Regions from separate parts of the Thermopolyspora sp. NPDC052614 genome, predicted to be linked through region 1. Evidence: riboswitches for the same ligand, from Rfam matches in the RefSeq annotation. Region 1 holds a riboswitch; the other holds the start of a gene.

Region 1 (11,718 bases):
ACCGGGCTGCTGCTGGTCAAGCTCGCGGGCCGCCTCGACCGGCTCGCCGCGGCCCGGCGGGGGCTGCTCGGCCGCGTCGCCGGTCTGGCCCCCGTGGGCACGGCGGCGATGGTCGTCGCCCTCGGCACCGGCATCGCGGTACGCAGCCTCGCGTCCGCGATCTGACCGCGGTCGCCCGCCGGTCGCGAACCGGCCCTGCCCCGGCGTCGCAGGCCCTCGGCGGGTGGGCATTCGGTGAACGCCCACGGGCGCGCTCAGCGGAGGTCGCGGGTGCTCTCCCTGATGATCACCTCGGCGGGGATGCGCTCGGCGCGCCACTCCCCCGCCGAGTCCGGGTCGAGGGCCAGGTCGAGGACGCGTTCGCCCATGTCCTCCAGCGGCAGCCGTACCGTGGTCAGGGCGGGAACGGTGTCGCGCGAGGTGGGGATGTCGTCGAAGCCGGCCAGGGAGAGATCGGCCGGCACCGAGACGCCGCGGGCGCGCAACGCCGCGAGCGCGCCGACGGCCATCACGTCGTTGGCGGCGAACACGCACGTCGCGTCGGTGCCCTCGGCGAGCAGGCGCTCGGCCAGCGCGTGGCCGCCGTCGCGGTCGAAGTCGCCGTACAGCACCTGGGGGTCGGGCAGCCCGGCGTCGCGCAGGCCCTCGGCGAACCCGGCCAGCCGTTCGCGCACGACCATCAGCTCCGGCGGCCCGGCCAGTACGGCGAAGCGGCGATGCCCGAGCGCCGCCAGCGAGCGGGCCAGCCGCGCCGCGCCCCCGTGGTTGTCCGGGACGACGGTGTCGGCCGGCAGCACGGTCCGGCCCACGCACGCCGCCCGGCCCCCGGCGGCACGGTAACGTTCCAATTCCGCCGCGAGGCGGCCGGTGAGCCGGTCGTCGGTCACCCGGGTCCCGGCGAGCACGATGGCGCGGGCCCGCTGCGCGCGCAGGGTGGCCACGTGGGCGATCTCCCGCTCCGGATCCCTGCGGGTCGCGCTGATGAGCACCACCAGGCCCCGGCGCTCGGCGGCGCGCATGACGCCTCCGGCCAGCATGGCGAAGTAGGGATCGGTGAGGTCGTGCACGATCAGGCCGACGACGTCGCTCGCGCCGTGCGCCAGCGTCCGGGCGACCAGGTTGGGGGTGTAGCCGAGTTGCCGGGCGGCCTTCTCGACGCGATGCCGCAGCTCGCTGCCGACGCGCCGGGTGCCGGCCGGGCCGAGCACCCGCGAGGCGGTGGCCAGCGAGACGCCGGCCAGGCGCGCCACGTCGTCGAGGGTGACGGCCTTGCGCGGCGCGCGCGAGCGCCCGCCGCCTCCCGTGGCCCTTCCGCCGCGCGGCCCGCCGCTGTTGTCCACGCTCTGAACGGCTCCGTCGGCCGCCTCGGTTCCGCCGCCCGCCTGCTCCGCCACGCTCCGCCGGGACCGCCGCGCGGCCCGGCCGGCTAATTGGCCCTCGGACCCGCCTCCGTTCCTCTCCTCCGCGCCCTGACCGGCCCGCCGACCGGTCCGGCCGGCTAATTGGCCCTCGGGCCTGCCTCCGGACTCCTCTCCGGACCTCTCACCGGCGGCCCCACCGGCCCCTTCGCCGAGGTCTCGCGCGTTTCGTGCCGCGCCCGGCCGGTTCTTTCCGTCCGCGCGTGTGACTCCACCCACGACGTCCCACCCCTTGAACACGTTTCCGCGCCCTTCCGCCCCATTGTGGTACGCGCCAAGTATCTCGCCGTTGCGGGAAATCGTCAGCGGAGAGATCCCGGCGGACGGCGTCGCCGACGGACCGTCCGCGACGCGATGAACGGGCCTTTGCGCATATGGGCGCGGGGACGGCGTGGCATCCTCTGGTACCGCTCACGACGTCGCGGCAGTTTCATGGACGGCACGGACGGAATGGACGGCAGATCGTGCCGACCGGAGAGGAATTCCTGGAAGGCGATCTTGGCCCGGATGACCGGGCGCCGCCAGTGGGTCTCCCGGCGTACGGCCCTGGCCATCTTGGCGGAGTTGGGGCGGCGGGAGCCCGGGGCGAAGAACCAGCGGGCCCACGGCGAGCCCGGCCGGGCCAGCCGGACCGCGCCGACGACGAGGAGGACCGGCACGAACAGGCCGGCGAGCCCGGTCCAGATCTTGCCCTTGAGCAAGGTGACCACGGCGAGCACGAGATTGACGGCGAGCAGGCCGACCGCGACCTGGCGCCCCGCGGGCACGCCGTCCGGGGTCTGCCAGGTGAGCGGGCGCAGGCCGAGCAGCAGCAGGCCGGTGACGGCGACCGCCACGAACACCGCGTCGACCGAGGTGCGGCCCTCCTCGGACCAGTACACATCGCGCAAGTGCAGGATCAGCGCGAACTCGTCCAGGACCAGGGCGGCCCCGACGCCGAAGACGGCCGCGGCGAAGGCGTACCAGCCCGTGGACGCGGCCGAGACGATCAGGCCGGTCACGCCGCCGACGAGCATGAGCACCACGCCGAACACCACGTGGTGGATGTGCAGGTCGCCGACGCTGATGTTGCGGAACCAGCCCACCCCGGCGCGGATCAGGCGGACGTGCACCCGGGTGACGACGAACGCGAGAATGAGGGCGACGAAGAAGCAGAACAGCGGCAGGCGCTGCGTCTCGACGATCCTCTCCTCGAACCACGTCACCTTCGGTCACCCCCCGTCCGTCCAAAGTACGTCCCCCAATACCACCATTTCGGCGCCATTGGTCGCGACGATCGGCCACTCTCAGATCGGCCACTCTCAGATCGGCCATGGTCGGATCGGTCAGACAAGGAAGCCGCGCAGCAGCGCCGCCGTACCCTCGACGTGCTCCATGACGGCCTTTCGAGCCGCCTCCGGGTCCCGGGCGAGGATGGCCTCGACGATCGCGGCGTGCTGCTCGGCCGAGTGCTCGATGTTGGGGCCGAGCACCGGGATCGCGTTGAGCAGGTCGGTGACGCGCAGGCGGGCGTCGGCGCAGGCCGCGGTGAGCAGGGCGGAGCCGGTCAGCTCGGCGATGGACAGGTGGAAGGCCGTGTCCAGGCGGCGGTAGTCGGCCGGGCTCGCCTCGTTGACGTCCGCCAGGCGACGCCGCAGCACCGCCCGCTGCTGTTCGGTGTGCTCCATCGAGGCCAGGGCGAGCGCGGCGCCGCAGTCCATCGCCATGCGGTAGGTGAGCGCGTCGGCGACCTCGGCCGGGCCCATCGCGTCCACGGCCTCGCGCAGGTCGCCCTGGCCCGGGTCGGGCTGGCGGTAGGTGACGAAGGCGCCGCCGTACCTGCCGCGCCGTACCTCCAGATAGCCGGAGTCCTGCAGGGCGCGGATCGCCTCGCGCAGGGTGACCCTGCTGATCCCGAGCAGGGCGGCGAGCTCGCGCTCGGGCGGGAGCTTGTCGCCGTGGGCGACGCCGCCGAGTTTGATCGCCTGAAGCAGCCGCTCGACCGTCTCCTCGAAGGCGTTGCCCATGCGGACCGGTCGCAGGAACGCGGTCAGCGGGGGTCGGCCCATGATGTTCCCTCCCCTTCGCCCGCCCCGACCGCTCGCCTGCGCACGTCCCGCCCGGCGGTACCGTCGGCGGGCCGTTGCTCCGAGAATAGACCGGCGGAGGCCGGGGCGGCGTCCAGGTCCGATGCGCCGGTGAGGGCCCGTTGACGCCGGGGCGTCGCTGGTGCTTGCATTCCGTCAATGGTCTGATTCCAGACTTTTTCTGGAGGGGAGTTCGCGGTGCTCACCGTCGATCAGTTGCGGGTGGAGGTCGAGGCCGGCCGGGTGGACACCGTGCTCCTCGCCATCGTGGACATGCAGGGGCGGCTCCAGGGCAAGCGGCTGTCGGCCCGGTACTTCCTGGAGGAGGTGCTGCACCACGGCGCGGAGGGCTGCAACTACCTGCTCGCGGTGGACGTGGACATGAACACGGTGGACGGCTACGCGATGTCCTCCTGGGAGCGCGGCTACGGCGATTTCATGATGAAGCCGGATTTGTCGACCTTGCGGAGGGTGCCGTGGCAGGAGGGCACCGTGCTGCTCCTGGCCGATCTCGGCTGGGAGGACGGCACCGACGTCGTCGCCTCGCCGCGGCAGATCCTGCGGGCGCAGACCGCCCGCCTCGCCGAGCGGGGCTGGGCCGCGTACGTCGGCACCGAGCTGGAGTTCTGCGTCTTCGACGACAGCTACGAGGACGCCTGGCGCAAGGGCTATCGGGACCTCTCCCCGGCCAACCTCTACAACGTCGACTACTCGCTGCTCGGCACCGCCCGGGTGGAGCCCCTGCTGCGCCGCATCCGGCTCGGCATGGAGGGCGCGGGCATGTACGTCGAGTCCGCCAAGGGCGAGTGCAACCTCGGCCAGCACGAGATCGCCTTCCGGTTCGCCGAGGCCCTGGTCACCTGCGACAACCACTCGATCTACAAGAACGGCGCCAAGGAGATCGCCGCCCAGGAGGGCAGGTCGATCACCTTCATGGCCAAGCCGAACGATCGCGAGGGCAACTCCTGCCACATCCACATCTCGCTGCGTTCGGCGGACGGTGAACCGATCATGGCGGGCGACGGGCCGCACGGCCTGTCGGAGATCGGGCGACAATTCATCGCCGGGCAGCTCGCCGCGCTGCGGGAGCTCACGCTCTTCTACGCGCCCAACATCAACTCCTACAAGCGGTACGTGCCGGGCAGTTTCGCGCCCACGGCGGTGAAGTGGGGCGTGGACAACCGCACCTGCGCGTTGCGCCTGGTCGGTCACGGGCCGTCGCTGCGGGTGGAGAACCGGGTGCCGGGCGGCGACGTCAACCCCTACCTCGCGGTGGCGGCGCTGATCACCGCCGGGCTGTACGGGATCGAGAACGAGCTGGAGCTGGAGGACGCCTATCCGGGCAACGCCTACGACTCCGACGCCGCGACCGTGCCGCACACGCTGCGCGACGCGCTCGAGCTGTGGGAGCGGTCGGACATCGCGCGGGCGGCGTTCGGGGACGAGGTGGTCGCGCACTACGCCAACAACGCCCGGATCGAGCTGGCCGCCTTCGACGCGGCGGTGACCGACTGGGAGCTGCGGCGCGGCTTCGAGCGGATGTGAGCGGGGAGGGCCGATGAAGATCGTCAATCCGGCGACCGAGGACGTACTCGCCGACGTCGAGATGGCCGACGCCGCCGAGGTGGACCGGGCGGTCGAGCGGGCCCGGCGGGCCTTCGCCGCGTGGCGGGGCGTCGCGCCCGGCGATCGGGCGAGGCTGCTGCGGCGCTTCGCCGTACTGGTGGACGAGCACGCCGACGAGCTGGCGCGGCTGGAGATCGCCAACGCCGGGCACACGGTGGGCAACGCCCGCTGGGAGGCCGGCAACGTGCGCGACGTGCTGCACTTCTACGCCGGGGCGCCGGAGCGGCACCACGGCCTGCAGATCCCGGTGCCCGGCGGGGTCGACGTGACCTTCGCCGAGCCGCTGGGCGTCGTCGGCGTGATCGTGCCGTGGAACTTCCCCATGGTGATCATGATGTGGGGGGTCGCGCCCGCGCTCGCCGCCGGGAACGCCGTGATCGTCAAGCCCGCCGAGCAGACCCCGCTCACCGCGCTGCGGCTGGCCGAGCTGGCGCTGGAGGCGGGGCTTCCCGAGGGGGTGCTCCAGGTGCTGCCCGGCGAGGGGGAGGTCGCGGGGGCGCGTCTGGTCGGGCATCCCGGCGTACGCAAGATCGCCTTCACCGGATCGACCGAGGTGGGAAAGCAGATCATGGCCGCGGCGGCGGGCACGGTCAAGCGGCTCACGCTGGAGCTGGGCGGCAAGAGCGCCAACATCGTGTTCGCCGACGCGGACCTGGAGAAGGCGGCGGCGACCGCGCCGTACGCGGTGTTCGACAACGCCGGGCAGGACTGCTGCGCGCGCTCCCGGGTGCTGGTGCAGCGGGAGGTCTACGACGAGTTCCTGCCGCTGCTCGCGCGGGCCGTGCAGGGGGTGAAGGTCGGCGACCCGCTCGACGAGGCCACCGAGATGGGGCCGCTGATCAGCGCCGAGCATCGGGAGCGGGTGGCCTCGTTCGTCACCGGCACGCCGTACGCCCAGGGGAACTGCCCGCGCGGCCGGGGGTTCTGGTTCCCGCCGACGATGCTCACGCCGGATCCGCGCGATCCGGCGTTCACCGAGGAGATCTTCGGGCCGGTGGTGTCGGTGGCGCCGTTCGACGACGAGGCCCACGCGATCGCGATCGCCAACGACACCGAGTACGGCCTGAGCGGCTCGATCTGGACGCGCGACGTCGGGCGGGCGCTGCGGGTGGCGCGTGCCGTCGAGGCCGGCAACCTGTCGGTGAACTCGCACTCCAGCGTGCGGTACTGGACGCCGTTCGGCGGCTTCAAGCAGTCCGGTCTCGGCCGGGAGCTGGGGCCGGACGCGCTCGCCGCGTTCAGCGAGACCAAGAACGTCTTCATCGCGACCGACTGATCGTCACGCCCGGCGGGCGGACGGCGGAACGTGACGCGGATTGTGACGCGGAATGTGACAACGAGAGAACCGGGAGAACGGACGGACATGCAGCGATTGCTCGACCGGGTGGCTGTGATCACCGGGGCCGGCAGCGGGATCGGGCTGGCCACCGCGCGACGCTTCGCGCGCGAGGGCGCCACAGTGGTGTGCGTCGACCTGGACGAGGACGCGGGCGCGACGGCGGCGGCCGAGGTGGACGGCCTGTTCGTGCGGGCCGACGTGTCCGTCGAGGACGACGTGATCCGGATGTTCCGCACCGCGCACGAGACGTACGGCAGGATCGACATCGCGTTCAACAACGCGGGCATCTCGCCGCCGGACGACGACTCGATCCTCACCACCGGGCTCGACGCCTGGCGGCGGGTGCAGGAGGTCAACCTCACCAGCGTCTATCTGTGCTGCAAGCACGTGATCCCGTACATGCGCGAGCAGGGCAAGGGGTCGATCATCAACACCGCGTCGTTCGTGGCGGTGCTGGGGTCGGCGACGTCGCAGATCTCCTACACCGCCTCCAAGGGCGGCGTGCTGGCGATGTCGCGGGAGCTCGGGGTGCAGTTCGCGCGGGAGGGGATCCGGGTCAACGCGCTGTGCCCCGGGCCGATCAACACGCCGCTGCTGCGGGAGCTGTTCGCCAAGGATCCCGAGCGGGCGCAGCGGCGGCTGGTGCACGTGCCGATGGGGCGGTTCGGGGAGGCCGACGAGATCGCGGCGGCGGTGGCGTTCCTGGCGAGCGACGACGCGTCGTTCATCACGGCGTCGGAGTTTCTGGTGGACGGAGGGATTTCGGGGGCATATGTGACTCCGCTGTGACGGTCGCCTCGGGGGATGCCGGCCTGGCGCCGGGGCTTCGGGGGACGGGGGATTTTTCAGTGGACCAGGAGAGTTGATGAGCGACGTGCCCGTGATCGGGATCACCTGCTATGCCGAGCCCGCGAGGTTCACCGTGTGGGAGACGCGGGCCGCGCTGCTGCCGTACGACTATGTCGATCAGGTGGCGCGGGCCGGCGGCCAGCCGGTGCTCCTGCCGCCCGCCGGAGAGCCCGCGTCGGTGGTCGGGCGGCTCGACGGGCTGATCCTCGCCGGCGGCGGGGACATCGACCCGGGACGGTACGGCGCGCCGCCCCACGAGGCCACCGGATATATCCGGGAATTTCGGGATGATGCCGAGTTTGGGGTGGTGAACGCCGCGCTGGCGAACGGTCTCCCGCTGCTGGGCATCTGCCGGGGCCTGCAGGTGCTCAACATCGCCCTCGGCGGCACCCTGCACCAGCACCTTCCCGAGACGGTCGGGCACACCGGCCACTCCCCCGCCCCCGGCCGCTACGGCACCCTCCCCGTACGGCTCACGCCCGGCAGCCGCCTGGCCAAGATCTTCGACGGCGAGCACCTGGCCGACCCCAACCACTACCACCACCAGGCCATCGACGCCCTGGGCGCGGGCCTGACGGTGACCGCCCGGGCCGACGACGGGGTCATCGAGGCGGTGGAGCTCGACGACCATCCGTTCTGCCTGGCCGTACAGTGGCATCCCGAGACCGGGGAGGACAACTCGCTGTTCGCCGCGCTCGTCGACGCCGCCCGGATCACGCGCCCCTGATACATTGTCCCCGACACCGATTTTCCGTGCGGGAGAGCGCCCTGGCAGCCGGTCAGGGCCGCCGAAGGAGCAAGCCCTCCCCGCGAACCTCTCAGGCCCATGGACCGTACGGAAAGGTGCCCTCTGGAAAGCAGGCCGGTGAGGGGCCTCGCCGAAGGTGAAAGTCCGGCAAAGCCCGGGCGAAGCTCTCAGGCATCGATGACAGAGGGGGAGGATGCCCGACGATACTCACCGCATCCGACCCTGCTGAGGTGCACAAGCATGTCCCAGACCACAGCGCTGCACGGTGTGCACGAGAGCCTCGGCGCGACCATGATCGACTTCGCCGGATGGCTCATGCCGCTCCGGTACGGAAGCGAGTCCGCCGAGCACAGGGCCGTCCGCACCGCGGCGGGACTGTTCGATCTGTCCCACATGGGAGAGATCTTCGTCAGCGGGCGGGAGGCCGCCGCCGCCCTCGACCACGCCCTGACCGGCCATCTGTCGGCGGTCGCGCCGCGCCGCGCCCGCTACACCATGATCTGCGCCCCCGACGGGGGCGTCATCGACGACCTGATCGTGTACCGGCTGTCGGCGGAGGAGTTCCTCGTCGTCGCCAACGCCGCCAACGCCGAGCGGGTCGCCGCCGAGCTGACCGCGCGCGCGGCGGGCTTCGACGCGGTCGTGGACGACCGGTCCGCGGCCTACGCGCTCATCGCCGTACAGGGGCCGAGGGCACAGGCGATCCTCACCGAGACCGGGCTCACCGAGGCCGACCTGGACGGGTTGAAGTACTACGCGGTGCTCCCCGGCAAGGTCGCCGGGACCGGGGCGCTCATCGCCCGGACCGGGTACACCGGCGAGGACGGGTTCGAGCTGTTCGTCGCCGCCGACGACGCCGTGCCCCTGTGGCGGGCGCTGATCGCGGCGGGCGAGCCGTACGGGCTGCGGCCCGCGGGCCTGTCGGCGCGCGACACGCTGCGCCTGGAGGCGGGCATGCCGCTGTACGGCAACGAGCTGACGGCCGATCTGACCCCGTTCGACGCCGGGCTCGGCCGGGTGGTGGCGTTCGCCAAGCCCGGCGATTTCGTCGGCCGGGCCGCGCTGGAGGCCGCCAGGGACGCCTACGCCGCGGGCCCGGCGCGCCGCCTCGTCGGCCTGGTGTCGCACGGCCGCCGGATCCCCCGGCACGGCTACCCCGTCGTACTCGACAATGACGGAACCGTCGTCGGCGAGGTGACCAGCGGAGCGCCCTCTCCCACCCTCGGAAGACCGATCGCCATGGCCTATGTGCGGGGCGAGGTGCTCCGCGATCGGGCCGAGGGGCTGGCGGTGGACATCCGCGGCGTCCACGAACCGGTCGACGTGGTCGACCTTCCCTTCTACAGGAGGAACACGTGAGCAGCATTCCCGAGGAGCTCGGCTACAGCAAGGAGCACGAGTGGGTCGCCGGGCTCGACGAGAGCTCGGTGGTGACCGTGGGCATCACCGCCTACGCGGCCGAGCAGCTCGGCGACGTCGTCTACGTCCAGATCCCCGAGGCCGGCTCGACCGTCGAGGCCGGAGACGCCGTCGGCGAGATCGAGTCCACCAAGTCGGTGAGCGACGTCTACTCGCCCGTCGCCGGCGAGGTGGTGGAGATCAACCAGGCCGTCGTGGACGACCCGTCGCTGGTCAACTCCGACCCGTACGGTGAGGGCTGGCTGTTCCGGGTCCGCGTCAGCGGCGAGGCCGAGGACCTGCTCACCGCCGAGGAGTACGCGGCGCTCACCGCCGGAGACGCCTGACCCGGCGTGGCCCGCTCCCCGCGTGCGGGCCACGCCGAATAATTTGCCTCATCACATGCCGCACGACATGCCGCACGACATGCCGCGGGGGGCCGACGGGGGTAACCACCGGGGGCGCCCGCACGGGCGAGGGACACGCTCTGACACACGCGCCGGACGGCAGGGCCGCCGGGACAGCCCGTGGAAAGGCAACGACACATGGCCATCAGCGTCTTCGACCTCTTCAAGATCGGCATTGGCCCGTCCAGCTCCCACACCGGCGGCCCGATGGCGGCCGCGCACAAGTTCGCCCGCTCCCTCCACCAGCAGTCCCTGCTGAAGAAGGTGCGCCGGGTCGAGGCGATCCTGTACGGCTCGCTCGGCCTCACCGGCAAGGGACACGGCAGCGACAAGGCCGTCCTGCTGGGCCTGTCCGGCGAGAAGCCCGAACTCGTCGACGTGGACACCGTCGACGAGCGCCTCGCCGCGATGCGCGCCTCCGGCACCGTCCACCTGTACGGCACCCACGAGATCCCCTTCGTCGTCGGCGAGGACCTGATCTTCGAGCGCAAGGTGTCGCTCCCCCACCACCCCAACGGAATGCGCTTCACCGCCTTCGACCACTCCGGCGCCACCCTGCTGGAGAAGGTCTACTACTCGGTCGGCGGCGGTTTCGTCGTGGACGAGACGGCCACCGGCGCCGACCGCATCAAGCCCGACGACACCGTCCTGCCGTACCCGTTCACCACCGCGGCCGAACTGCTCGCGCACTGCGCCGACACCGGCCTGTCCATCTCCGGCGTGATGCTGGAGAACGAACGCGCCTTCGGCCGCGACGAGCCCGAGATTCGCGCCGACCTGCTCAACCTGTGGCGGGTGATGGCCGAGTGCGTCCGCCGCGGCTGCACCCGCGAGGGCGTGCTCCCCGGCGGCCTCAAGGTCCGCCGCCGCGCCCACCAGCTCTACCGGCGCCTGCAGAGCGAGACCCCGGAGAAGGACCCCCTGCAGACCATGGACTGGGTCAGCCTGTTCGCCCTCGCCGTCAACGAGGAGAACGCGGCGGGCGGTCGGGTGGTCACCGCCCCCACCAACGGCGCGGCGGGCATCGTGCCCGCCGTCCTGAGCTACTACGACCGTTTCATCCCCGGTTCCGACGACGACGGCGTCATCCGCTTCCTCCTCACCGCCGGGGCGATCGGTGTGTTGTTCAAGGAGAACGCCTCCATCTCCGGAGCCGAGGTCGGCTGCCAGGGCGAGGTCGGCTCCGCCTGCTCGATGGCCGCCGCCGGCCTCACCGAGGCCCTCGGCGGCACCCCCGAGCAGGTCGAGAACGCCGCCGAGATCGGCATCGAGCACAATCTCGGCCTCACCTGCGACCCTATCGGCGGCCTGGTCCAGATCCCCTGCATCGAGCGAAACGCGATCGCCAGCGTCAAGGCGATCGCGGCCTCCCGGATCGCCCTGCGCGGCGACGGCCGCCATTTCGTCTCCCTCGACAAGGCCATCGCCACCATGCGCGCCACCGGCCGCGACATGCTCGACAAGTACAAGGAGACCAGCCGCGGCGGGCTCGCCGTGAACGTAATCGAATGCTGACCGGAGTGGTGAGGCCGTCCCGTCACACCGCGGGCGGATCGAAGTCGAAGTCGAGCCGCTCGCCGCTGAGCGCCACACGCGTGTCGGGGTGGTCACGGCCCAGAACCCGCTCGTAGCGGGCGAGGGTGTCGGTCACCGACTTATCGGCGAGCTTTCACGTTACTCGGCTACTGCGCCATTCTCACCTCCCGCGCCCTCCTCGTCCGGCCGCGCCACTTCGCGTAGTCCGTTCTGCGCGGCGATGGTGTGCGGGTGGCTGCTACCGAGAGCGCGTTCCGCGAGTTCCAGGGCCCGAGCATACAATCCGCGGGCAGAGCTAAGCTGTCCCTGTAACCGCAGAATGCGAGCCAGA
Region 2 (11,718 bases), on a different contig from region 1:
TGCCGGCGGACACGTGTCCGGGGGGCGAACACCACCGGGCGAACACCACCGGGGGAACACTTCGGGGAGCGCAACCGGGGGCAAGACCGGGGGCAGGGAAACGGGGAGATGGCTACCAGCGGGGAACCCGAACGCGGGGACACCCGAACGGACATGGCCGCATCCGTGCCATGGTCCGGCTGGCCATCCCACCCGGCCCCTTCGGTGACGCCTCTCGTCACCTCACTTCACGACCGCCCCGCCACGATCTACACGGCGAGCGGATCGGCGTTCTGGCCCACGCCTTCTCCGGGCCGTTCCCGGCCCTTTCCGGCCACAGCACCCGCGCGGTCCCGTACGAGCCCCACATCCACCGGGTCCTTCCGCCGACCGCCGAAGCCCCGCAGACCATTGCTGCATTCCCCAAGGAAGCCGCACACCCGGGAGCCTCAGCGCGGGTCACCTCACAGGGGTGAAGGCGCGAAGCCACTCGGCAACGATGCCGCCGACGCGGGCCGGGTCCTTCTTCAGCTCGTGTCCCTCGCCGGGGAGCACCACCACGCGGGAGGCGTCCGCGGGGTCCGGGACGCCGAACGGGTCACGGTCGCCGTTGACGACCAGGACCTCCACGCCCGCGCCGCGCAGTTCCTCCGCCCGGGAGCGCTCCGGTCGGCCCGGCGGGTGCAGCGGGAAGGCCAGCGCGACCACGCCGACGGCGCCGACCGCGAGGGCCGTCCGGCAGGCCACCCGCGCCCCGTTGCTGCGGCCACCCTGGATCAGCGGAAGTCCGGGGTACCTTGCGCGCAATTCGGCGAGCACCGTTGTCCACGCCTCGTCCTGACGGGCCGCCGAACCGGGCGCGCGGGCGCCCGCCACGCGGAAGGGCTGGACGACCCGGGCCACCGTGCCCCCTGCGGCCAGCACGGCATCCCGTACGGCCAGCAGATCGGGCGCATCCACTCCCCCACCCGACCCATGCGTGAGCACCATGAGCAACCGGGCGTCGGCCGCCTCGTCGACATACACGTATGCGGGGCCGCGCTCGGTCGCTATCTCCATGCCGGGGTCTCCATGCCCAGCAGGTTACCGGCCACGAACGCGAACACCCGCGAGTGACGCCTCTCCGCCCCGAACGCCCTGTCCGAACACGCCGTCGCACGTCCGGACCTGAGCGCCCGTCCTGGACACACACCGACGGCACCCGTCACGAACGGTCCGCCGCTCCCTCGCGCGCGGCCGTTCTCCGCCTGAGGTGGGAGTCTCACCCCTCCCGCTGGAGGATGTCATAGGGATGTGTTTGCCCTATGTTGAGGGCATGCCCGACAATACGGTGCCCCGCGACGAGCTGCGCGCCACCCTCGACGCCCGACGCGAACTCGGCGAAGACTACGAGCCAGCGCTCGTGGAGTCGTTCCTCGACCGACTGGAGGCCGGCATCGCCGCCCGGGTCAAGGCCGAGGTCGACGCCCGCGCCTCCGATCCGTCGCCGAAGGACAAGCAGGACGTCGACCCGTCCATCCCCATCGCCCTCGGTTCCCTCGGCATCGGCATCCCCCTGACCGCGATCGCGGCCGGCAACGCGGGCTTCTCCGGGCTGCTGCTGGCCTGGGGCGGCATCGTCGCCATCAACGTCGCCTACGCCCTCAGCCGCGGCCGGAGGCGGGGCCGGGGCTACTGATCGGAACCGGACGCCCAGGATCGCCGCGTCAGACGGCGCCGCGCTCCAAGCGGAGCCGGACCTCGTGGGAGAGGCGCTCGTCGGCGTGTTCCAGGCCGTAGCGCCACACCGCCTCGGCGTCGGCGTCACGGCCGCGCAGGGGCAGGGTTCGGGCGAGCAGTTCGATGGCGAGGGCGTCGGTCTCGGGGTCGGAGCCCTCCTCGACAGCGCCGGCGAACTGGCCGCAGGCCATGTCGAGATGGGCGAGGCCGAGCAGGACGCGCAGGCGCGGCGCCTCGGCGACGCCGGGGGTCTCCAGCGCCTCCATGAGCACGTCGGCGGCCTCTCCGGCCTCCCCCTCCTCAAGCAGGTACTCGGCCAGGTCCTGGGCCGCGCGCGAGGCCACCTCCGGATCGGCGGTGGCCAGGGCGGCCCGCAGGTGCGTTTGCGCCGTCTCGCCGTCCCCCTCTCGTACCGCGAGGCGGGCCAGCGCCATGTGCGCCGTCGGCAGGTAGGCGGGCGTACCCACGCCGACGACGGCCTGCCAGGCCGCCCTGGCCTGGTCCCACCGTCCGTCGCGTTCGAAGCCCTGGGCGAGGTGGCAGGCGCCCTGCGCCGCGTACTCGGGGTGGCCGCTGGCGAGGGCGGCTCGTGCCGCCGCGCGGGCACCCTCGTGGTCGCCGCGATGCTCCAGCACCACGGCCAGCCCGACGGCCGCCTGCGCCTGGTCGGGGTCGTCCCGCCGCCCGGCCAGAGGGGCCAGGATCGCCTCGGCGCCGGCGAGGTCGCCGGCTTCGGCGAGGCGTTTTGCCTCGTCCAGCGACCGTCCCGGGCGTAATTCCTGGGCCGTCATCGAGGTCCCCCTCCACAAACGATCTCCAGGATCTTAACGGCCCCGGCCCCGCGCACGCCCGGCACACGCCGATTTTCGTCAGATGTGCTATGAATCGCCGCGCGCCGCCCCCTGCTCCGATCGGCGGGTGCCGCGATCACGGGTCGATCAGTTCGAGGCTCACGGTCGCGATGTCCCCGATGTCGAGCGCCTCGGCCGTGCGGACGGCGCGCTTGATGGGCAGCACGTAGGCACCGCGCCCGGAGTCCGGGAAGATCGACGTCGTCCAGGTGGTGCCGCCGACGGTGACGCGCACCCGCCGCGAGCCGAAGCCGCGTCGCGGCCCGGCCAGGTCGTCGATCTCCTCGGACGCGTCCACCGGCAGGCTGACGAAGGTCCAGGTGTCAGCGCGGCGGGCGTCCCACAACCACAGCTCGGCGTCGAATTCGACCTTCACCCCGCCAGCATGGCACGCGGCACCGACAGTCTCCGCCGTCACACCCCGCCCTCCGCCGTCACACCACATCCTCCTCCGCCGCACCACATCCTCCGCCGCCGCACCACGCCCTCCGCCGCCGCACCAGGTCGCAGGCGGCTGGGCCGTGCCCGGCGTACGACCGCCCGCCGCCCGGGGGCCCCACGAACGCATACATCAGCAGTTGATATAAGTTGCTTATGGATTTGCCGTCACCGGTCGACGAGCTGGAGCTGGCGGCGGGACTGGGGCGTGTCAGCACCCTGATGCGCTCGCTGAGCTTCCCCCGCGACCTGTCGATGACCACCGCATCGACCCTCGCCTCGCTGGAGCGCTTCGGGCCTTGCCGCCTCACCGAGCTCGCGAACCTGGAAGGGGTCTCGCAGCCGGCCATGACCCAGATCGTGTCCCGCTTGGAGCGGGACGGGCTCGCCGAGCGGCACAGCGAGCCCACCGACGGGCGCGTGGTCGTCGTGCGCATCACCGAGGCCGGGCTCGCCGAGCTGGTCCGGCGCCGTGAGGCGCAGGCCAAGCTGCTCGCCGAGTTGCTGGCCGAGCTGTCCGAGGCCGACCGGGCCGCCATCGCTGCGGCGCTGCCCGCTCTCAACCGTCTCACCGCCCGGGCGTTCGGGCCCGGGCGGCAGGCCCCCGCGACGGGAAGAGCCGGGCAGTCCGGCGACCCCGCGAATCACGTCATCGAACCGTCGGAGGATGCATGACCGACCCCCATCGCTCGCCCCAGCGCGCACCCCACCGCGCACCCCATGGCGGGCCCCATTCCGCCCCTCATCTCGCGCCGAGCCCGTTTCGTCAGCCCAAGGCCGTCTGGGCGGTGGCCTTCGCGTGCGTCGTCTCGTTCATGGGCATCGGGCTCGTCGACCCGATCCTGCCCGCCATCTCCTCCGACCTGCACGCGACCCCGAGCCAGGTCACGCTGCTGTTCACCAGCTATCTCGTCGTCACGGCGGTCGCGATGCTGGTCACCGGCTGGGTGTCCAGCCGTATCGGCGCCAAGTGGACGCTGATCGCCGGGCTCGTCCTCATTGTCACGTTCAGCGCGCTCGCCGGCGCGTCCGACAGCATCGGCGGCATCATCGGCTTCCGCGCCGGCTGGGGTCTCGGCAACGCGCTGTTCATCGCCACCTCGCTGGCCGTCATCGTCGCCGCCGCCAGCGGTGGCTTCGCCGGGGCCATCATCCTGTACGAGGCCGCGCTCGGCCTCGGCATCGCGGTGGGGCCGCTGCTCGGCGGCCTGCTCGGGCATCTGAGCTGGCGTGGCCCCTTCTACGGCGTCGCCGTGCTGATGGGGATCGCGCTGCTCGCCACGATCACCCTGCTGCGCCCCCAGCCGAAACCCGCACGCAAGACGTCCCTGGCCGACCCGCTGAGGGCGCTGCGTCACCGTGGCCTGCTCATCATGAGCATCACCGCGCTCTGCTACAACTGGGGCTTTTTCACGGTCCTCGGCTACGCCCCGTTCCCGATGGGCCTCGACGCCATCCAGCTCGGCCTGGTCTTCACCGGCTGGGGCCTGCTCGTGGCGGTGTTCTCGGTGTTCGGCGCCCCGTGGCTGCAGCGCAGGCTCGGCCTGGCCCCCACCCTGTACGGCAACCTGGCCCTGTTCGCCGTCGACGTCTTCGTCATCGCGGCGTTCACCGACTCGCGGGCGACGCTGGTCACGGCCGTCATCGTCGCGGGCGTCTTCCTCGGCGTGAACAACACCCTCACCACGCAGGCCGTCATGATGGTGTCCCCGGTGGAGCGCCCGGTGGCGTCGGCCGCGTACGGCTTCGTCCGCTTCATCGGCGGCGGCCTGGCCCCCTTCGCCGCCGGCAAGCTCGCCGAGCACTACAACATCCACGTGCCGTTCCTCATCGGCGGCTGCGCGATCCTGCTCTCCATCGGGATCCTGGCCCTCGGCCACCGCAACCTCGCCGAGGCCGAGCGCAACCAGGCCGCGGCCGACGCCCCCGCCACCGACGCCCCCGCCACCGACGCCCCCGCCACCGACGCCGACGACCGCGAGGCGCGGCTCGTCGAGGCCGCCGAGATCGAGTCGGGCGCAGCGTCCTGAGCCTCACCCGCACGGCGGGCTCACTCCGCCATCGGAAGATCGACGAAGGTGCGTACGTCCGCGCGGCGGCGCGCCCGCGACACCGCCCGTGGCGTACCCGATCCAGGTACGCCACGGGCGAGGGCGGCGCGCCGCCGGTCGCCAAGGCCCGTCAGTCCTCGAAGGCGTGGGGCGGGGGGCAGGCGCACACGAGGTTGCGGTCGCCGTACGCCTGGTCGATGCGGCCCACCGGGGACCAGTACTTGTCCTGGCGCAGGCGGCTCACCGGGTAGGCGGCCTCGGCGCGCGAGTACGGGTGGTCCCAGGCGTCGGCGGCGACGGCCTCGGCCGTGTGAGGGGCGTTGCGCAGCGGGTTGTCGACGCGGTCGTACTCGCCGGAGGCCACGCGGGCGATCTCCGCGCGGATGGCGATCATGGCCTCGCAGAAGCGGTCGAGCTCGGCCAGGTCCTCGCTCTCGGTCGGCTCGATCATCAGCGTGCCCGCCACCGGGAACGACATGGTCGGCGCGTGGAAACCGTAGTCGATCAGCCGCTTGGCGACGTCGTCGACGGTGACGCCGGTCTCCTTGGTGATCTGCCGCAGGTCGATGATGCACTCGTGCGCGACCAGGCCGTCCCGCCCGGTGTAGAGCACCGGATAGTGCGGGGCGAGCCGCCGGGCGAGGTAGTTCGCCGACAGGATCGCCTGCTCGGTCGCCTCCCGCAGGCCCTCCGCGCCCATCATCCGGATGTACGCCCAGGAGATGGGCAGGATCGACGCCGAGCCGTACGGCGCGGCCGACACCGGCCCGGTCCCGCCCTTGCCCTCGCCCTCCCGGCCGGCGAGCGGATCGCCGGGCAGGTGGTCGGCGAGGTGGGCGCGGACGGCGACCGGCCCGACGCCGGGCCCGCCGCCGCCGTGCGGGATGCAGAAGGTCTTGTGCAGGTTCAGGTGGGACACGTCCGCGCCGAACTCGCCCAGCCTGGCCAGGCCGACCAGCGCGTTGAGGTTGGCGCCGTCCACGTACACCTGCCCGCCGGCCTCGTGCACCCGCGCGCAGATCGCGCCGATCGTCTCCTCGAACACCCCGTGCGTCGACGGATACGTCACCATGATCGCGGCCAGCCGGTCCCGATGCTTCTCGATCTTGGCGTCGAGGTCGCCGAGGTCCACGTTGCCCGCCTCGTCGCAGGCGACCACGACGACCCGCATCCCGGCCATGACCGCGCTGGCCGCGTTGGTGCCGTGCGCCGAGGACGGGATCAGGCAGACGTCGCGGTCCTGCCGCCCGTTCGCGCGATGGTAGGAGCGGATGGCGAGCAGCCCCGCGAACTCCCCCTGCGACCCGGCGTTCGGCTGCAGCGACACCGCCGCGTAGCCGGTGATCTCGGCGAGCCACCGCTCCAGCGTCGCGATCAGCTCCAGGTACCCGGCGGCCTGGTCGCGCGGCGCGTAGGGGTGGATGTCGGCGAACTCCGGCCAGGTGATCGGCTCCATCTCGGTGGTGGCGTTGAGCTTCATCGTGCACGAGCCGAGCGGGATCATCGAGCGGTCCAGGGCGATGTCCCGGTCCTGCAGCCGCCGCAGGTAGCGGAGCATGGCGGTCTCCGAGCGGTGCTCGTGGAAGACCGGATGGGTCAGGTACGGCGTGCGGCGCAGCAGGTCGTCCGGCAACGCGTCCCCGGTGGAGGTGTCGAGCCCCTCGACGTCCGGCTCGGCGAGCGCGCCCGGCCCGTCCGCGCGCTCGCCCGCGCCGATCCCGGCGGCGAAGGCCGCCCAGACGGCGGTCAGGTGGTCGAGGGTGGTGGTCTCGTCGCAGGTCACGCCCACCTGGTCGGCGTCCACCCGGCGCAGGTTGATGCCGCGGTCGAGGGCCGAGGCGACCACGGCGTCGGCGCGTCCGGGCACGTGCGCGAGCACGGTGTCGAAGAACCGCTCGTGCACCACGCGCACCCCGCCCTGCCGCAGCCCGGCGGCGAGCACGGCGGCGTGCCGGTGCACGCGCTGCGCGATGCGCCGCAGCCCGGCCGGCCCGTGGTACACCGCGTACATGCTCGCCATCACGGCGAGCAGCACCTGCGCGGTGCAGATGTTGCTCGTCGCCTTCTCCCGGCGGATGTGCTGCTCACGGGTCTGCAGGGCGAGCCGGTAGGCGGCGCGCCCGCCCGAGTCCACCGAGACCCCGACGAGGCGTCCGGGGAGCTGCCGCTCAAGACCCGCGCGCACCGACATGTAGGCCGCGTGCGGGCCGCCGAAGCCGAGCGGCACCCCGAACCGCTGCGTGGACCCCACCGCGATGTCGGCGCCCAGCTCGCCGGGCGACTCGATCAGCGTCAGCGCCAGCAGGTCGGCCGCGACGACCACGAGCGCGCCGCGGTCCCGCGCCGCCGCCACGACGCCGCGCAGGTCGGGGATCGCGCCGCCGGCGCCCGGGTACTGGACCAGCACCCCGAACACCTCGCCCTCCGGCAGCCCGCCGGTCAGGTCGGCCTCGCGCAACTCGACGCCGAGCGGCTCGGCGCGGGTGCGCAGCACCGCCTTGGTCTGCGGCAGGGCCTCGGCGTCCACCACGAACGCGCCGGTCCCGCCCCGCCGTACGCGCCGGGCGAGCATCATCGCCTCGGCCGCCGCGGTCGCCTCGTCGAGCAGCGACGCGTTGGCGATCGGCAGGCCGGTGAGGTCGGCGACCATGGTCTGGAAGTTCAGCAGCGCCTCCAGCCGCCCCTGCGAGATCTCCGGCTGGTACGGCGTGTAGGCGGTGTACCAGCCCGGGTTCTCCAGCACGTTGCGGCGGATGACGGCGGGGGTGATCGTGCCGTGGTAGCCCAGGCCGATCATCGAGGTCAGCACCCGGTTGCGGGCGGCGAGGGCGCGCAGCTCGGCGATGGCCTCGGCCTCCCCGGCCGGGGCGGGCAGCGTCAGCGGGGCTGCGGACCTGATCGTCTCGGGTACGGCCGCGCGGAGCAGGTCGGCCGCCGAGGCGTGGCCGACGGTCTGCAGCATGCGCTCCCGGTCGGCGTCGCCGGGGCCGATGTGGCGCGTGGCGAAGGGCGGCGCGGCGAGATCGCGGAGAAGGGACCGATCGCTCATAGGACCTCCAGAGGCGTAGAGACCCGCGTCCCGATCAGTGCCGGGCGCGAACCGTTTCCGGGTCTCCCCCTCTGTCATCGGCACCTGAGAGCTTCGCCCCCGGACAGGGGCTTGCACCTTCGGTGAGGTGTGCCTGGCGGGCACACCCGCTTTCCAGAGTCGCCTGCCCACGCGGTACGGGTGCCTGAGAGATTCCGGGGATGGTTGCTCCTTCGGCGCCGCGATCCCGCTCACCGCTCGCGGCGGCTGCCGGCGTCGCCGACGTGCCGCCCGTCCCGCGACGGGCCCTGCGGCGGGCCCCGCACCGAACTGCGATGGTGGAGCTGGACGCGGTCTCTCCCGCATGGGGTCAATGGCCGTGCGTTGCCACCCTACCCTGTGCTTACCCTGTGCTGTGCCTACCCTGTGCGACGCACCCGTCTTCGCCGGGCCAACTCATCTCCCGGGTGGTCGCCTTGGGACAAAGGGTCGGCCACCGCGCGCTCCCCGGGCAGCTCGGCGAGCGTGCCCTCCACCTCGCGCCAGACCCTGCCGAGGGCGATGCCGAACACGCCCTGGCCCCCCTGTAACAGGTCGATCACCTCGTCGGGCGAGGTGCACTCGTAGACGCTCGCGCCGTCGCTCATCAGCGTGATCTGCGCCAGGTCGGCGACCCCCCGGTTGCGCAGGTGCTGGACGGCGGTGCGGATCTGCTGCAGCGACACCCCCGTGTCGAGCAGGCGCTTGACCACTTTGAGCACGATGATGTCGCGGAAGCTGTACAGCCGCTGCGAGCCCGAACCGTGCGCGGCCCGGATGCTCGGCTGCACCAGCTCGGTGCGCGCCCAGTAGTCGAGCTGCCGGTAGGTGATCCCCGCGGCCGCGCAGGCGACCGGACCGCGGTATCCCATGTCGTCGGGCAGCGCCGAGGGCCGCTCGTCGAACAGCAGACCCTGCTCACCCGCGCGCTCCCGTGCCGATTCGCGCTGCGCCGGATCGGGCTGGCCGGCTGTCTTACCTTCGCCGCTGCTGACCGCCACGCGGACCTCCGGCTTTCTCTCATCCCACGGTCTGATCTGGGGGTTCGTGAACTACAACCGTGGTTTCCCTTGCACCGTAGGACCGCGACCAGCGTCAGTCAACGATCCCGCCCGGCGCGTCGTGAAGCGTAAATACCCGAAATGAGCCGTCTACCCGGCCGATCGTCACGGCGATTCCCCTCTTCCGCGGCTCATTACCGTAAAACCGGCCAAGACTCCCGTACTCCGCCCGATACTATACGCCCGGTACTACACGCCAGTCGCCACGTCAAGTACCCCATGCCCTGTACTCCGTAGTACTCCATGCGGAACTCGGCCGAGTACTCCGTCTCGTACCGGAATCCGCTGACCGGCTTTTTGCCCGGCCTTCACTCCGGCCGCTAACCTGCGCGCCCGAAGTCCTCCGGCGTGATCGTGTCGAGAAACTCGCGGAATTTCTCCACCTCGTCCTCTTGGTCGTCGGGGATCGTCACCCCCGCCTCCCGCACGACGTCCTCGCTCGCGAAGATCGTGGCCCCCGTGCGCAGCGCGAGCGCGATCGAGTCGCTCGGCCGCGCGCTGACCTCGACTCCGTTGGAGAACACCAGATCCGCGAAATAGATCCCGTCGCGCAACGCCACGATGTTCACCGTGCGCAGGCGCACGCCGAGCGCCTCCAGCACGTTCTTGAACAGATCGTGGGTGAGCGGCCGCGGCGGCGGTTCCTCTGCCTGGGCGAGTGCGATGGCCGTCGCCTCGGTCATCCCAATCCAAATCGGCAGGTAGCGATCCCCGCTCGCCTCCTTCAGCAGGACGATCGGCTGGTTCGAGGGCATCTCAACGCGAACCCCCACAACCTCCATCTGCAACACAGGCGACTCCACACTCCCTGGCCGCTCAGCACCTCTCGCTTGCTCCGCGGGAAGCCTTGACTGGCGGCATGGCCCGTTCGCTCAGCACGCCGGCTTCGCGTTCCCTTCCTGCGGCTGACCTTCGCCGCAATTCAACCTAACACCCTCCAGCGCATGAGCGCCCCGAAGGTTCACTTACCTTCCGAGAACGCCCCGAACCCCCACACGAAGCAAAGCCGCATGCAGGTCCAGCAGCAACCCGGAAAGCTCGCGGGCCGACTCCTCCGCCTCGGCGGCGGCGCCGGGGGCGCGGCGGCGCAGCAGCGGCGCGACGGCCTGCTCGACCAGGCCCGCCTCGCGCTCGGCCGCCGCCTTGACGGCGCGCAGGTGCCGGGGATGCACGCCGAATCTCGCCAGCTCTCCGGCGGCGCGCGCGATCTGCAGGGCGTCGGCGTCGTAACGGCGGGCCTGCGGCGCGATCAGGCCGTAGGACTCCAGTTCGTCGAGCGTGTCGGCGTCGATGGACGCCGCCTCCAGCAGCTCCTCCCGGCTGAGCCGTACCTGGGGAGGCGGGGCGGGATCGGCGACGGGCCTGGGCCGGTGGAAGACGCGCCGGTCGGCCTCCTCCAGGTGATCCTTGATCACGCGGAGCGGGAGGTACCGGTCACGCTGGGCGGTCAGGATGTAGCGCAGCCGCTCCACGTCGGCGTGGGTGAACTTGCGGTAGCCGGAAGGGGTGCGCTCGGGCTCGATGAGCCCCTCGCCCTCCAAGAAACGGATCTTGGAGACGGTGACGTCGGGGAACTCGCCCTGCAGCAGGGCGAGCACCTCCCCGATGCTCATGTACGCCCGTGCGGCCGCTCCGCCCATGTGCCCTATGCCCCTCCCGGGCCGCGGGTGAAGAAGACGAGGCGGAACTTGCCGATCTGCACCTCGTCTCCGCCGGTCAACGGGTGCTCCTCGATGCGCTCCCGGTTCACGTAGGTGCCGTTGAGGCTGCCCACGTCGCGCACGGTGAAGTAGCCGCCACGCCGGTAGAACTCGGCGTGCCTGCGGGAGACGGTCACATCGTCCAGGAAGATGTCGCTCTCCGGGTGGCGGCCCGCGGTGGTGAGGTCGCTGTCGAGCAGGAACCTGCTGCCGGCGTTCGGCCCGCGCATGACGACCAGGAGCGAGGTGCCGGGACGGAGCTCGTCGACCGTCGTCCGATCGGGAAGCGGGGATTGCCCAGCCTCGGCGTCCAACGCTTCGATGCCCGCTATGGAGATCGTGGAGGTGGTGTCGCCGGGGGTCTCACGGGTGAGCGGCGACCCGCATCTCGAACAGAAACGGGCATCCTCGGGGTTGGCATGACCGCACTGCGTGCAGTAGACGCTGGGCATCGATCGGCTCGGCCTCCTACCGCGAAGTCGCGGCTACGGTGCTGTGGACGCGCCTCGCTTCTTCGCTACTCAAGACTTCCTCAGACTGCGAATGCCGCAACTTACGCTGATGAGGCGCAAAGGTCAAGACAGAATGCTGAACGGCTGTTGGTACGGTCCCAAAGGTACCGCCGGGGCGGTCGTAAGGTCCATGCCGCCGCGCCGCCCGGATGATCCTTCCGGCGGGCCGGGCGACGCCGGAGCCCGCACGCCGCCACCGCGCACACGGCCAGGCACACGGCCTGCCACAGGGCCTGGCTCACGACCGGGCGACGTCGGCAGACGGCCGGTCCGGCGCGGCGGGAGATCGGCCGGACGGGCCACCGGGCATCCCGGGGGCGCCGGCCGCCGGGGGGCGCCC

Evidence for each region. A riboswitch is a leader RNA that binds a small molecule or an ion and turns the genes downstream of it on or off. The one in region 1 is predicted to bind glycine.
Region 2: linked by a shared signal. The riboswitch ahead of gcvP (aminomethyl-transferring glycine dehydrogenase) and the one ahead of gcvT (glycine cleavage system aminomethyltransferase GcvT) in region 1 are both predicted to bind glycine.

The regions. Positions count from the first base shown of each region.
Region 1 covers NZ_JBFATZ010000002.1:547,649-559,366, reverse strand. Annotated here, with positions in the region: gene AB0K60_RS06020 (High-affinity nickel-transporter) at 1-165, shown strand, start outside; gene AB0K60_RS06015 (LacI family DNA-binding transcriptional regulator) at 255-1,250, opposite strand; gene AB0K60_RS06010 (hypothetical protein) at 1,721-2,623, opposite strand; gene AB0K60_RS06005 (FCD domain-containing protein) at 2,744-3,466, opposite strand; gene AB0K60_RS06000 (glutamine synthetase family protein) at 3,683-5,029, shown strand; gene AB0K60_RS05995 (aldehyde dehydrogenase family protein) at 5,043-6,386, shown strand; gene AB0K60_RS05990 (3-oxoacyl-ACP reductase) at 6,474-7,238, shown strand; gene AB0K60_RS05985 (gamma-glutamyl-gamma-aminobutyrate hydrolase family protein) at 7,315-8,025, shown strand; glycine riboswitch at 8,045-8,142, shown strand; glycine riboswitch at 8,143-8,240, shown strand; gene gcvT (glycine cleavage system aminomethyltransferase GcvT) at 8,287-9,405, shown strand; gene gcvH (glycine cleavage system protein GcvH) at 9,402-9,791, shown strand; gene AB0K60_RS05970 (L-serine ammonia-lyase) at 9,990-11,366, shown strand; gene AB0K60_RS05965 (tetratricopeptide repeat protein) at 11,389-11,502, opposite strand; gene AB0K60_RS05960 (tetratricopeptide repeat protein) at 11,526-11,718, opposite strand, start outside.
Region 2 covers NZ_JBFATZ010000006.1:107,090-118,807, forward strand. Annotated here, with positions in the region: gene AB0K60_RS15055 (alpha/beta family hydrolase) at 439-1,038, opposite strand; gene AB0K60_RS15060 (hypothetical protein) at 1,295-1,657, shown strand; gene AB0K60_RS15065 (tetratricopeptide repeat protein) at 1,686-2,489, opposite strand; gene AB0K60_RS15070 (DUF1905 domain-containing protein) at 2,626-2,925, opposite strand; gene AB0K60_RS15075 (MarR family transcriptional regulator) at 3,144-3,662, shown strand; gene AB0K60_RS15080 (MFS transporter) at 3,776-5,017, shown strand; gene gcvP (aminomethyl-transferring glycine dehydrogenase) at 5,169-8,087, opposite strand; glycine riboswitch at 8,150-8,249, opposite strand; glycine riboswitch at 8,250-8,326, opposite strand; gene AB0K60_RS15090 (MerR family transcriptional regulator) at 8,486-9,106, opposite strand; gene AB0K60_RS15095 (bifunctional nuclease family protein) at 9,487-9,957, opposite strand; gene AB0K60_RS15100 (MerR family transcriptional regulator) at 10,132-10,779, opposite strand; gene AB0K60_RS15105 (FHA domain-containing protein) at 10,812-11,318, opposite strand.